3 regions of the Pantoea sp. X-Soil-YNGN-785 genome follow, and region 2 is predicted to be linked to each of the others. Evidence: predicted binding sites of a transcription regulator. Region 2 holds the regulator's gene; each other region holds the start of a gene.
What was found. The regulator CRP, encoded in region 2, controls carbon source genes, mostly activating them, when cyclic AMP is high. The targets are predictions, from matches to a motif close to ATGTGANNNNNNTCACAT.

Region 1 (4,128 bases), 1.7 Mb from region 2:
AAACTTGAAGTTATCGGGCAGCTTCAGGTCTTCGGTGGAGCGCGATCCTTTGCCGACGACTTTGGCGACTGCCGCCGTGACCAGATAACCGATGGTGCAGAAGTGACCCAGCGCCACGTCGTCCGAGTCGGTGATGCGCCGCACCGCCGGCTGCGCCAGCGCAGGCATTACCACCGCCATAATCCCGCCAAAGATGCCGCCGGTCAGAATCAGCGGCAGGCCCGTCAGCCCTGCTTTGTAGCCGATGACTGCGCCAATGGTCGCCATCCACAGCAACGCCTGGCCGGTCAGGAAGATGTACTTAAACGGCGTCAGTCGCGCAATGATGATGTTGACGATAAAAATCACCAGCAGCGTCAGCGCCACTTCAGACCCCAGCTCACGGTTAGCCAGCCCGGCAATGGCGGCCACATCGGTGATATAGCCGCGCATGCCGAAGCCATGGGTAAAAATGGTATTGAGGAACGTCAGGGTGCCAACAATAATATTGATACCCGCCATCATAATTAAAAAGCCGAGCAGCGTTTTAAAGGTGCCTTCCACCACCTTGCCTGCCGATTTTTTTTGCAGCAGCAGACCAATCAGGGCAATAAAGGCGATCAGAATCGATGCCTGCCCCAGCAGATCTTTTACCAGGAAGTCGATCACACTATTCATGGGCGGCGACCTTCTGGTTGCGTTCTTTTAAAAAGGCCAGGATCTTCTGCTCTATTTCCGCTTTATCGGTGAGCCGGTTAAGAATAATGACCCGTTTAATCTGTTCCGGACTGGCGTCGGCGTTTAAAACATCGGCAAACGCTTTTTGCGTCAGGATCATATCTGACTTAAAGGCATTCGCTTCTGAAATGGTGGTGTGATCGATGTCGGCCTCAATCTCCAGTTTTTTTAATACCGCTTTTGCGCTCATCTCAATCGCAAAACTGGAACCTAATCCACAACCACAGACACATAATATTTTCAGCATGGTTTTTTCCTCACACTATATTGAGTTGTTTAGCGAGTTTGTAATGGTGCCCGTCAATATCGACCAGGCGTTTTTGCATGCTTATTAAATCAATCGGAATCGGTTTATTGCTGCCATTAATAATGACCGCTTTATTCCGCATGCCTGACTGAATACAACGCACCACTTCACTGGCCATAATGGTGCCCTGAAAGATCTCTTCGCAGGTGGGATCACCATTGCGCAGCCCGTAACCCAGGATGGTTTTACGGATGCGCACGCCAATAAGGGGTTCAAGCTGTTTGATTAAGGTGTCGATCGCCCCCTGAAAACCTGGCGAATATTCCCGGGTGTAGCCTTCCGAACAGAGGATGACCACGCTGTTCTGCTCTGCCAGCCGCCCGGTAATGCGCTGCGCCAGTTGTGGCAGCGGGATCTGGCACTCAGGAATTAACGCAATATCTGCGTTAGATTTAATCGCGGACTGCAGCGTTAATTCGCCGCAATAACCACCGAGCAACTCCAGCATAAAAACGCGTCCCGGTAAGGCACGGCCGGTATTACGCAGTTTCGCCACCTCTTTTAATACCTGCTCGCAGGCGGTGGAAAATCCCAGCGTGTAGTCGCTGCCGAAAACATCATTATCGATGGTCATGCCGACGCCGAAACAATTCACGCCATACGCCGACAGGGTATGGAGAAATTGCAGCGACCCGTCTCCGCCCGCCATGATTAATATGTCAATCCGGGCGTTTTTCAGCTGGCGGGCAATTAACTCATACTCGCTGCGCACCAGCTTCTTTTCAGTGCGTCCCGATTGCATAACAGGAATAGAGGCGATGGAAAAGTCGAGCAGATCGCGCTGGCTGATCTCACGATGATTATTTTCGAGCAGGCCGGGAATACCACCGTCAAATATCACCATCTCCGCCTGTGCCATGCGCCCAATCTGGAAGACAAAATTATTAATGCCGGTCACGTCACCGCCACTGATCACCATTCCAATTCGCATCACCCTCACCCCGCTGGCTTATTCTGCTGAAGGGTATTCTTCCGGTTAGCGGGGTTGCTATTTGCAGAGGAGATCACAGTTACGTGCGGTTTTTCTCAGGCGGGAATATTGACAGTGCTCTTAACATCGCTTTATTTGTGATTTGCCTCACACTATTCCAACTTATTGCGTTCAAGGCGAATCGATATAAATCATTGGCTTAGCAGATGGCGCGGGTGAACTGGCCAGAAAGCGGGAGGAGGTAAAATCAGCCATTAGAGCGGCGTTGCAGATTTGTGACTTTCACCTCATTTTTCCCGTTTTCGCAGAGCAGAAACCGCAATTAAGGTGCAGAAAGAAAATCCGCAGGCAGATGTTAATCAGATTCAGCATCTCTGTTGCGAACGAGTAGCATTCTTCGGTATAACCTTTCAATGCCCACAGAAAACACAGCCTGACGATAATGATTTCTAAGGAAAAACTTCCACGCTCTTTGTGAGGGGTAACTTTCTCTTCTGCATCCGACGCCGTTATTTCGCACGGCAAAACCCGTGTTCTCCGTGATGACAAACCGGTTCCCTGTGACCACATTTGACCAGGATCATACGCATGGAAATAGCTATCCGTACCCCTCTCGTTCACTCCCTGCCACTAAGTCAGCTCAGCGGCAGCAACGTCTGGCTGAAAATGGAATCAGCGCAGCCAACCGGATCGTTTAAGCTCAGAAGCGCAGGCCATATCTGTCAATACTACGCGGCACAGGGCGCTAAGGCATTTGTCAGCTCCTCCGGCGGCAATGCGGGTATTGCCGTGGCACACAGCGGCCGCAGACTGGGGCTACCGGTCACGGTGGTGGTGCCTGAAACCACCTCGGCGCGCGCCAGACAGCTTATCGAACAGGAAGGTGCGAAGTTGATCGTACAAGGCAACGTCTGGAGTGAGGCCAATGCGTACGCGTTATCGCTGGCGTCGCACGAACATATCTACATCCATCCCTTTGACAATCCGCTGCTGTGGGACGGCATCAGCACGCTGGTAGATGAAGTGATCAGTGAGGGGGTGCGGCCGGATGCGGTAATCCTCTCCGTGGGCGGCGGCAGTCTGCTCTCCGGCATTGTCCAGGGTCTGGAAAGACATCAGCTCAGCCATATCCCGATTTATGCGGTTGAAACTGAGGGAACCGCGTCGCTTAACGCCGCGCTGGAAGCCGGTGAGCGGGTCACGCTGGCCCGGGTCAGCGGTATCGCCACCACGCTGGCAGCCAGTCAGGTGTGTGAAAATGCATTTAACGTGGCATGCCGGGCAGATGTCAGGGGAAAGGTTGTGACAGATGAAGAGGCTGTTAATGCCTGCCGCCGCTTCCTGGACGATCATCGTGTCCTGACAGAGCCAGCCTGTGGCGTCTCATTATCGATGCTGTATGACGGGAAAATTGGCTTTAAACCGGATGATAACGTGCTGGTTATCGTCTGTGGCGGGGCGTCTGTTACCCTGAAGAGTCTGCAGGGCTGACGAGAGCAAAGTCAGGGGAAAAGTGGCGCAGCCAGAGGGGCTGCGCCTGTCGCCGGTTACTTCGCGTAAGCTTCAGTAGACAGCGTCAGCGTAACGTCGTCGCTGACTGCAGGGACATATTTGTCCAGCTTGAAGTCAGAACGCTTGATGGTGCCGGTGGCGTCAAAGCCAATCGCCTGCTTCTTGACCATCGGATGCTCGCCCTGCTTGTTCAGCGTCGCGTGCAGCGTCACTGGCTTAGTGATGCCTTTCAGGGTCAGGTTGCCTTCAACGTCAAATTTGTTGTCGCCCTTAGCAACGACTTTGGTGCTGTGGAAGGTCGCAGTCGGGTATTTGGCGGTATCGAAGTATTCAGCACCTTTGAACTCTTTGGTCAGCGCGGCAACGTGGCTGTCAATTTTGCTGACTGGCAGGGTCACGTCAACGCGTGAGGCCTCCGGATGATCTTTATCAAACACCAGCGTACCGGTTGCATCCGGGATATCCGCGGTAGGATTTGAGAAGCCAAAGTGGTTCCAGGCAACAATTACCGACGTATGCTCAGGGTTCAGCTGGTAGTGCATCGCCTCGGCCTGAGATAACGGAGCGTAGAGGGTAGCAGCGGCTAACAGGGGCAGTGCAATACGTTTGAAGTTCTTCACGGTCAATTCCTTATGCGGACAAAAGTGAATTGAGTGTGGTC
Region 2 (4,128 bases):
CGCATTGTGTGCCTGATTCACTTTCACGCGCTGATAAGCCAGTTTCTCTGGCGACTGTTCATCGCCCAGCAAGAGCCGCAGCGCATCCTGATAGGTTTCCAGCGCGTCGTGGGCGTTTTGCCGCAGTAAGCCGCTCTGCCACTGCGGCCACAGCCACAGCATCCCGCCAAAGGCGATCAGACAGCCCATCAGCGTATCCATCAGTCGCGGCAGCAGAAACTGTGCGCCATTCAGTGACAGCAGTTGCAGCGAGTAAACCGCCGTGACCGTAAAACCAATCATCGACCAGCCATAGAACTGGCGGGTAAAGCGATAGCTGATAAAGGTGATCGCCAGCATGATCAGCAGTACCAGTGACTCCGGCACCGCCAGCCGCAGCGTGGCAGCCGCAATCACCAGTCCTGCAAAGGTGCCCAGCGCCCGGTGCTGGATACGGACGCGGGTAGCGCTGTAGCCGTTCTGGCTGACGAACATAATGGTCATCAGGATCCAGTAGGGCTTAGGGATGTTGAAGAACAGCGCCAGCGCACTGCCCAGCATCAGCATCACCGCAAAGCGACCCGCCGTGCGCAGCGCCGACGAGCGAAACGAGAGATAACTGCGCAGCGCCGGTAACAGCGGCAGGCGGCGCTGGCGGTCTGCCATCAGGTCGCGCTGGTAAAGCGGCTTCTGGGTGCGCAGCACGCGCGCAATGCGGTTGAAGTGATAAAGACAGAAGTTACCCACCGGATTATCGGGGTGCTGATGGGCGATTTTCTCCAGCGCGCCGAGCTGTTTATCCATCGCAAAGCGGTCGGGTAACTGGTGATAAAGGATGTTATCCGCCAGTACCCGCAGTCGGGCCGAGATGGTTTTGGCATTCCAGCGGATCACCGCTTCAGCATGGCTCTGCTCCACCAGCTTTTGCACCTCTTCCGGGCGGTGCAGGCTGACCGAGATATGCTCCTGCAGATCGAGTGCCACCTGAAAAGCGCGCGTCAGCCGCTTATGGCTGTGATCGCGGCTTGCCGACAGCATGTGCATCTGCTGATAACAGGTGTTGATCAGATCGACCACTTTCTGCTGGTGAGCCAGCAGCGGCGGCAGCGCTTTTTCGGGATCGGTCAGCTGCGTCAGAAGGGTATATTTGGCGTCGCAGTAGTTGGCCAGCTCGCGGTAGATCAGGCTCAGGCTCTCACGCATCGGCTGCTCTTTCCACAGCCAGAACCAGAACCAGTTAAATACCCCATACCAGAGCGTGCCGCCGATATAGAGCAGCGGAGTGACATAGATGGGCATGCGGCCAATCAGGCTGAGGGTAAAGATGGCGGCAATAAGGGTGCCGGGCAGCAGGCGACCATGCAGCGGGCTGATCTCACCGGTGACGCCAAGCAGCAAAGGCATAGCGAAGAGGATCAGCGGCAGTGGAATCGCATGCAGGGTGAGCCACTGGATCAGAAAACTGCCGAGGGCAAACAGGCTGCCGCCTACAATCAGACGTTTGAAGAAGCGTTTATGCGGAGTATCAAGACCGGCGATATTGCAGCAGGCGGGCACTAACGAGAACAGCAGACCTTTTTGCAGGTCGCCAGCCAGCCAGCCCAGCGCCACCGGCAGACAGAGCACCAGCGTTTGTCGCAAGGCGTAGTTAACTTCAGGATGGTAAATGATTCGACGCCACATCGGCCCAACACAAACAATAACGGCGTGATGTTGCCATCACGCCGTGGATGACAGGAATTAGCGGGTGCCGTAAACGACGATAGTTTTGCCGTGTGCGGAGATCAGGTTCTGATCTTCCAGCATCTTCAAAATACGGCCCACGGTTTCACGTGAACAACCCACAATCTGGCCAATTTCCTGACGAGTGATTTTAATTTGCATGCCGTCGGGATGCGTCATGGCATCTGGCTGCTTCGCCAGGTTAAGCAGAGTCTGTGCAATGCGTCCGGTGACATCGAGGAAAGCGAGATTACCCACTTTTTCAGACGTGACCTGCAGGCGACGCGCCATCTGCGAGGAGAGTCGCATCAGGATGTCGGGGTTAACCTGGATCAGCTGACGGAATTTCTTGTAAGAAATCTCCGCTACTTCGCACGCGCTTTTCGCACGTACCCAGGCGCTGCGCTCCTGACCTTCTTCGAACAGGCCAAGCTCACCAATAAAATCGCCCTGATTCAGGTAGGAAAGAATCATCTCTTTGCCTTCTTCATCTTTAATCAGAACCGCGACGGAACCTTTCACGATGTAGTAAAGCGTTTCTGCTTTTTCACCTTGGTGAATCAGCGTACTTTTGGATGGATACTTGTGAATATGGCAATGGGACAGGAACCATTCGAGTGTAGGGTCTGTTTGCGGTTTGCCGAGAACCATTCGCTATTATCCTCTGTTGTAATCGTGCCCAAAATACAGGGGGCAGTTTTCCCTGTCAGGCGGTGAAAGCTTCAAGCGTTTCCTTTTCAGGAAATTATTCGGGCCGCATCAGGCGCAGTGCGCATCATTCTTCCCGGCTTCGCCATCGGGTGACGAAAAATATTTTCAGCACTGTTTGTAGCACAGCTTTTGCCGACTGTCTTCTGTTGTCTCGCTTCAGCTACGGGCGGATTTCTCTGGATTGCTGTTTACCAGGTGAAAGCGTACTCTGGCGACAAAACAGCGTATTCCGGAGCAAAAATCATGCAGGCAAGAGTGAAATGGGTAGAAGGGCTGACATTCCTCGGAGAATCCTCATCCGGCCATCAGATACTGATGGATGGGAATTCGGGTGATAAAGCGCCCAGCCCAATGGAGATGGTGCTGATGGCGGCGGGCGGATGCAGCGCGATTGACGTGGTTTCAATTCTGCAAAAAGGCCGCAACGATGTGGCTGATTGTGAAGTAAAACTGACCTCAGAACGTCGTGAAGAGGCGCCGCGAATCTTTACGCACATCAACCTGCATTTTATCGTGAGTGGAAAAGCGCTCCAGGATAAAGCGGTCTCACGCGCCGTCGATCTTTCGGCGGAAAAATATTGCTCTGTGGCCATCATGCTGGGTAAAGGTGTGACGATTACGCATAGCTATGAGGTGGTTGAGCTGTAGTCATTGCAGACCTGCTAACTTCACTTCCAGTGTCTGCTGCAGGTTGCTTTAAGACTGTGCCTGCGCAGAGAACCGGGTCAGATCGGAAAGACGCAAAAACCGCCATCCATGGCATGCTCGGCCCGCGCAATTACGCACCTCATCCCTGAGGTGCGTCCGTAGCCGGGCCAACGCGTTGCGTTGTTCAAAAACGCTCCCGGCGTTTTTGTCCCTGGCGCGGGACGCTTTCCTCTTCTGACCCGGTTCCCTGCGTGTTGAGCTTATCTATTGCTGTCAGATTCTTTGTGCCCATGGTTTGTCTGTAGCGGTCTTACTGAAACCGGATGCGGTTGCCGGACGTGAAGCGAAGGGAGCATACGCCTGTAGCAAAGCATAGCGGGCCAGGGATGGCGGTTTTGCATCTTTGCGAAAGGCGTATGCTCCCTGAAGCCTGCTCAGCAGTAAGCCTTTATCCGCAGAAAAGCCGGTTTGACATTTTTGCGAAAGGCATCTGCTATCTGAGGGTTTTTTGCTGGCCTCTTACTCAATCCGTTTACCTTCCATCAGCCGCTTCACCAGCGGGCCCATGATCAACTCCATCGCCAGCCCCATTTTGCCGCCAGGCACCACCAGCGTATTTATGTGCGAAATAAACGAACCCTGCAGCATTGCCAGCAGGTACGGGAAGTCAATGTCCTCCAGCCCCTGAAAGTGAATCACGACAAAGCTCTCATCCAGTGACGGAATGGCGCGGGCTGCGAACGGGTTGGAGGTATCAATGGTTGGAACGCGCTGAAAGTTGATATGGGTGCGTGAAAACTGGGGCGTGATGTAGTTGATGTAATCTTCCATTGAGCGCACCACGGAATCCATCACTGCTTCACGTGAATGACCGCGCTCGCCGGTGTCGCGCACCAGCTTCTGAATCCACTCCAGGTTAACAATCGGTACCACACCCACCAGCAGATCGACCTGTTCCGCCACGTTGTGCTGCGCCGTCACCACACCGCCGTGCAGCCCTTCATAGAAGAGAATATCGGTGTTCTGCGGTAACGGCTGCCAGGGCGTAAAGGTGCCGGGCACCTGGTT
Region 3 (4,128 bases), 430 kb from region 2:
CGGCAGCACGCCACCTTTGAGCTTGAAATCTTTAAAGCCGTACTTATCCTGTGCCGCCTCAGCCAGCCGCACCACGGCATCGCTGCTTAGCGCTTCCTGATGGCGCAGGTGATACCAGTCGTGACTGGCCTGCTCACCAGTGAGATAGGGCAGATCGGTTTTACGCCGGTCGCCGAGATAGAACAGATAGCCCAGCACCGTGACTTCATCACGCTGTTTGCCCGGCCCCAGCAGTTCAGCCACCGGGACGCCCAGACACTGTCCCAGCAGATCGAGCAGCGCCGCTTCCAGCGCGGCCACCGCATTGACGCGCAGCTCAAAAGTCCAGGCACCGTTGCCAAAAGTGGTGAAGTCAGCCGACTGATTCCCTTTGTGTACCTGCTGCACCAGACGGTTCATGCGGGCAATCTGCTGGCCTAAAACCCGCGGAATCGCCTCCACCAGCGTCTGATAGATGGTGTCACCGCCGGGCGCTTCACCCACGCCGGTGTGGCCGGCGCTGTCGGTGAGGACCACAATGTTGCGGGTAAAACAGGCGTTGTGGGCACCGCCAATATTAAGCAGCATGCTGTCGTAACCGGCGACCGGGATAACCCGCATCTCCGTGATTACCGGGGAACTTTGCGTATTCATGATGCATCCTTACCGTGCCAGGATTTCAGTTCGACACGTTTGATATCACCGGCAATCACCAGGAAGCTGAATGCCGCAACAAAGGCATGAATGCCGACATAGACCAGTGCACCTTCAAAGGAACCACTGGTGGCGATGATGTAGCCGATAGCAATGGGGGTCACGATGCCGGAGAAGTTACCGAACATGTTAAACAGGCCGCCGCTGAGTCCGCTGATCTCTTTCGGTGCGGTATCCGCCATCACCGCCCAGCCCAGCGCACCAATGCCTTTACCAAAGAACGCCAGTGCCATAAAGAACACCACCACCCATTCGGTCTCGGTGTAGTTACACATCACCATCGAAATAGAGAGCAGCATGCCGAGCACGATCGGCGTTTTACGCGCGATATTCAGCGAGCCGGTTTTACGCATCAGCCAGTCGGAGATGACTCCGCCCAGGACGCCGCCCAGGAAGCCGCACACTGCCGGAATCGAAGCAATAAAGCCCGCTTTCAGAATCGACATGCCGCGCGCCTGCACCAGATAGACCGGGAACCAGGTGATGAAAAAATAGGTTAAGGCGTTAACACAGTACTGACCGAGGTAGATACCCAGCATCATGCGTGACGTCAGCAGCTGCTTAATCTGGAACCACTTCTCGCTCCAGCTCACCTTGCGGGTATCCTTTTTGACATCCATGTTGATCAGCGCGCCGCCCTGCTCCATGTACTCCAGTTCAGCTTTGTTCACGCCGGGGTGATCGGTGGGATCGTGGATCACTTTCAGCCAGATAAAGCTGAGGATGATGCCCAGGCCACCCATGAACCAGAACACATGCGCCCAGCCCACTTCAGAGACCAGCCAGCCCATGATGGGTGCAAAGATCACGGTGGCGAAGTATTGCGCGGAGTTGAAGATCGCCACTGCCGTGCCGCGCTCCTGCGCCGGGAACCAGGCGGCTACAATCCGGCTGTTGCCGGGGAAGGAAGGCGCTTCAGCCAGACCCACCAGGAAACGCAGAATAAACAGCGACATGATGATGCCGAAGCCGCTGAAGATATCCACGAAACCCTGCAGCAGCGTAAACAGCGACCAGGTAAAGATGCTCCAGAAATAGACGCGTTTAGAGCCGAAGCGGTCAAGCAGCCAGCCGCCCGGAATCTGGCCAATAACGTACGCCCATGAGAAGGCAGAGAAGATATAGCCCAGTCCGACCGAATCGAGGCCGATATCTTTGGACATCGCGGAACCGGCAATCGAGATGGTTGCGCGGTCACCGTAGTTGAATGAGGTGACGATAAATAACATCACCACAATCCAGTAGCGGGCATTGGTGCGCTTCTGCACCGTTTCCGCGGTCTGGCTGAAACTATTCATGATGCACTCCTGAAATATAGCGTGAGCTACATTCGCTCTGACTGCATACACATCGCGTTGGGTATCAGAGAGAAGTTGGGTTAAACACGGCGATCTTTTTGTTTTGGCAAACCTTTATTTATCCATCTGCGAGGTGGCAGCCAATGCGCTTCTGCGACCTCTGCGGATGAGTAATACGTCGTGACAGATAACCTGACTTTGGCTAACGGAACCCAGTATAAGAACAGCCTGAAGCGAGCACATTGGCACATCGCCCTGGAATAATGCCCGTGCAGAAGTGATTGTGTGGCGGATGCACAAAACCCTGCGGGATGGCTCACGAAAGCGGCAAATAACTGAGCAATAACCGCCTTAGGTAACGCTTTCCCCCGCTGTTTGTGAGGCTCTTCACTTGCTTCTGGATAATCGCCCCAAATCGATAAGGTGAATTGTCTCAATGGTGGTCATTTGCACAATGCGCGCCTTGCTCCGCCTCCCTATACTGAAGATGGCAAACAAACGTGTGACAGGTCAGAACATTACAGCGTGCCGCACAAGTACGGCACGACAGACGGGAAGGTGAGCGATGTACCCCAAAACAGATGAACAACCGCTCTATATCAAAGTCCATGAGCACGACAATGTGGCGATAGTGGTTAACAGCCTGGGCCTGCCGGCTGGCACGCAGTTTGCGGATGGCCTGACACTCACGGAGCATGTGCCACAGGGTCACAAAGTCGCGCTGCGCGCGATTAACCAGGGTGCAGAGATCGTGCGTTACGGCGAAGTCATCGGCTATGCATTACGGGATATTGCCCAGGGCAGCTGGATTGATGAGTCGCTGGTCGCGTTGCCGGAAGCGCCTCCGCTGGCGAGTCTGCCGTTAGCCACGCAGGTTCCGCCTGAATTGCCGCCGCTGGAAGGCTATACCTTTGAAGGTTATCGCAATGCGGATGGCAGCGTCGGCACGCGTAACCTGCTCGGCATCACCACCAGCGTCCACTGCGTGGCCGGTGTGGTGGATCATGTCGTACAGATCATTGAACGGGATTTACTGCCGCGCTACCCGAATGTGGATGGCGTGGTCGCGCTCAATCACCTTTATGGCTGCGGCGTGGCGATTAATGCACCTGCGGCGGTGGTGCCGATTCGCACGATTCATAACCTGGCGCTGAATGCCAATTTCGGTGGCGAAGTGATGATCGTCAGCCTGGGCTGTGAGAAGTTACAGCCGGAGCGTCTGCTGACCGGCACGCCCGACGTGCAGGCGATTTCGCTGGACGATCATGACATTGTGCGCCTGCAGGATGAGAAGCTGGTCGGTTTTGGGGCGATGGTAAATGAGATTCTGCAGGTAGCGGAGCGCCATCTCCAGCGGCTGAATCAGCGCCAGCGCGAAACCTGTTCTGCTGCAGAACTGATTGTCGGCATGCAGTGCGGTGGCAGCGATGCGTTTTCGGGCGTAACGGCGAATCCGGCGGTGGGCTTCGCGTCTGATTTGCTGGTGCGCTGCGGTGCGACGGTGATGTTTTCGGAAGTCACTGAAGTGCGTGATGCAATTCACCTGCTGACGCCGCGGGTGATTAATCAGGAAGTCGGTAAGCGCTTACTGGAGGAGATGGCCTGGTATGACAACTACCTCGACCAGGGCCAGACCGATCGCAGCGCGAATCCGTCGCCGGGCAATAAAAAAGGCGGACTGGCGAACGTGGTGGAAAAAGCGCTGGGATCGATCGCCAAATCGGGGCGCAGCGCCATTGTCGAAGTGCTCTCGCCCGGTCAGCGACCTACGCGACGTGGCCTGATCTACGCAGCAACCCCCGCCAGCGATTTTGTCTGCGGTACGCAGCAGCTGGCATCCGGTATCACGCTACAGGTGTTTACTACCGGCCGCGGAACGCCTTACGGTCTGGCTGCGATTCCGGTCATCAAGATGGCAACGCGCAATGCGCTGGCCGAGCGCTGGCACGATCTGATGGATATTAATGCCGGGACGATTGCGACCGGTGAAGAGAGTATTGAGCAGGTGGGCTGGCGATTGTTTGAGTTGATTCTGGATATTGCCAGTGGCCGGAAGCAGACCTGGTCCGATCGCTGGGGCATCCGTAATCAGCTGGCGGTGTTTAACCCGGCACCGGTGACCTGATATCACACGCCA

Region 1: a site for CRP is predicted at 2,229-2,246, ahead of AC6I8E_RS09020 (6-phosphofructokinase). Genes of this name have one in related genera too.
Region 3: a site for CRP is predicted at 2,367-2,384, ahead of garD (galactarate dehydratase). Genes of this name have one in related genera too.

What each region holds. Positions count from the first base shown of each region.
Region 1 covers NZ_AP035942.1:1,937,168-1,941,295, reverse strand. The annotation lists gene AC6I8E_RS09030 (PTS sugar transporter subunit IIC) at 1-657, opposite strand, end outside; gene AC6I8E_RS09025 (PTS sugar transporter subunit IIB) at 650-964, opposite strand; gene AC6I8E_RS09020 (6-phosphofructokinase) at 975-1,955, opposite strand; gene AC6I8E_RS09015 (pyridoxal-phosphate dependent enzyme) at 2,544-3,446, shown strand; gene AC6I8E_RS09010 (YceI family protein) at 3,503-4,087, opposite strand.
Region 2 covers NZ_AP035942.1:3,607,342-3,611,469, reverse strand. The annotation lists gene AC6I8E_RS16870 (YccS/YhfK family putative transporter) at 1-1,662, opposite strand, end outside; gene crp (cAMP-activated global transcriptional regulator CRP) at 1,720-2,352, opposite strand; gene AC6I8E_RS16860 (OsmC family protein) at 2,656-3,060, shown strand; gene AC6I8E_RS16855 (phosphoribulokinase) at 3,580-4,128, opposite strand, start outside.
Region 3 covers NZ_AP035942.1:3,181,533-3,185,660, forward strand. The annotation lists gene AC6I8E_RS14750 (enolase C-terminal domain-like protein) at 1-633, opposite strand, end outside; gene AC6I8E_RS14755 (MFS transporter) at 630-1,991, opposite strand; gene garD (galactarate dehydratase) at 2,557-4,116, shown strand.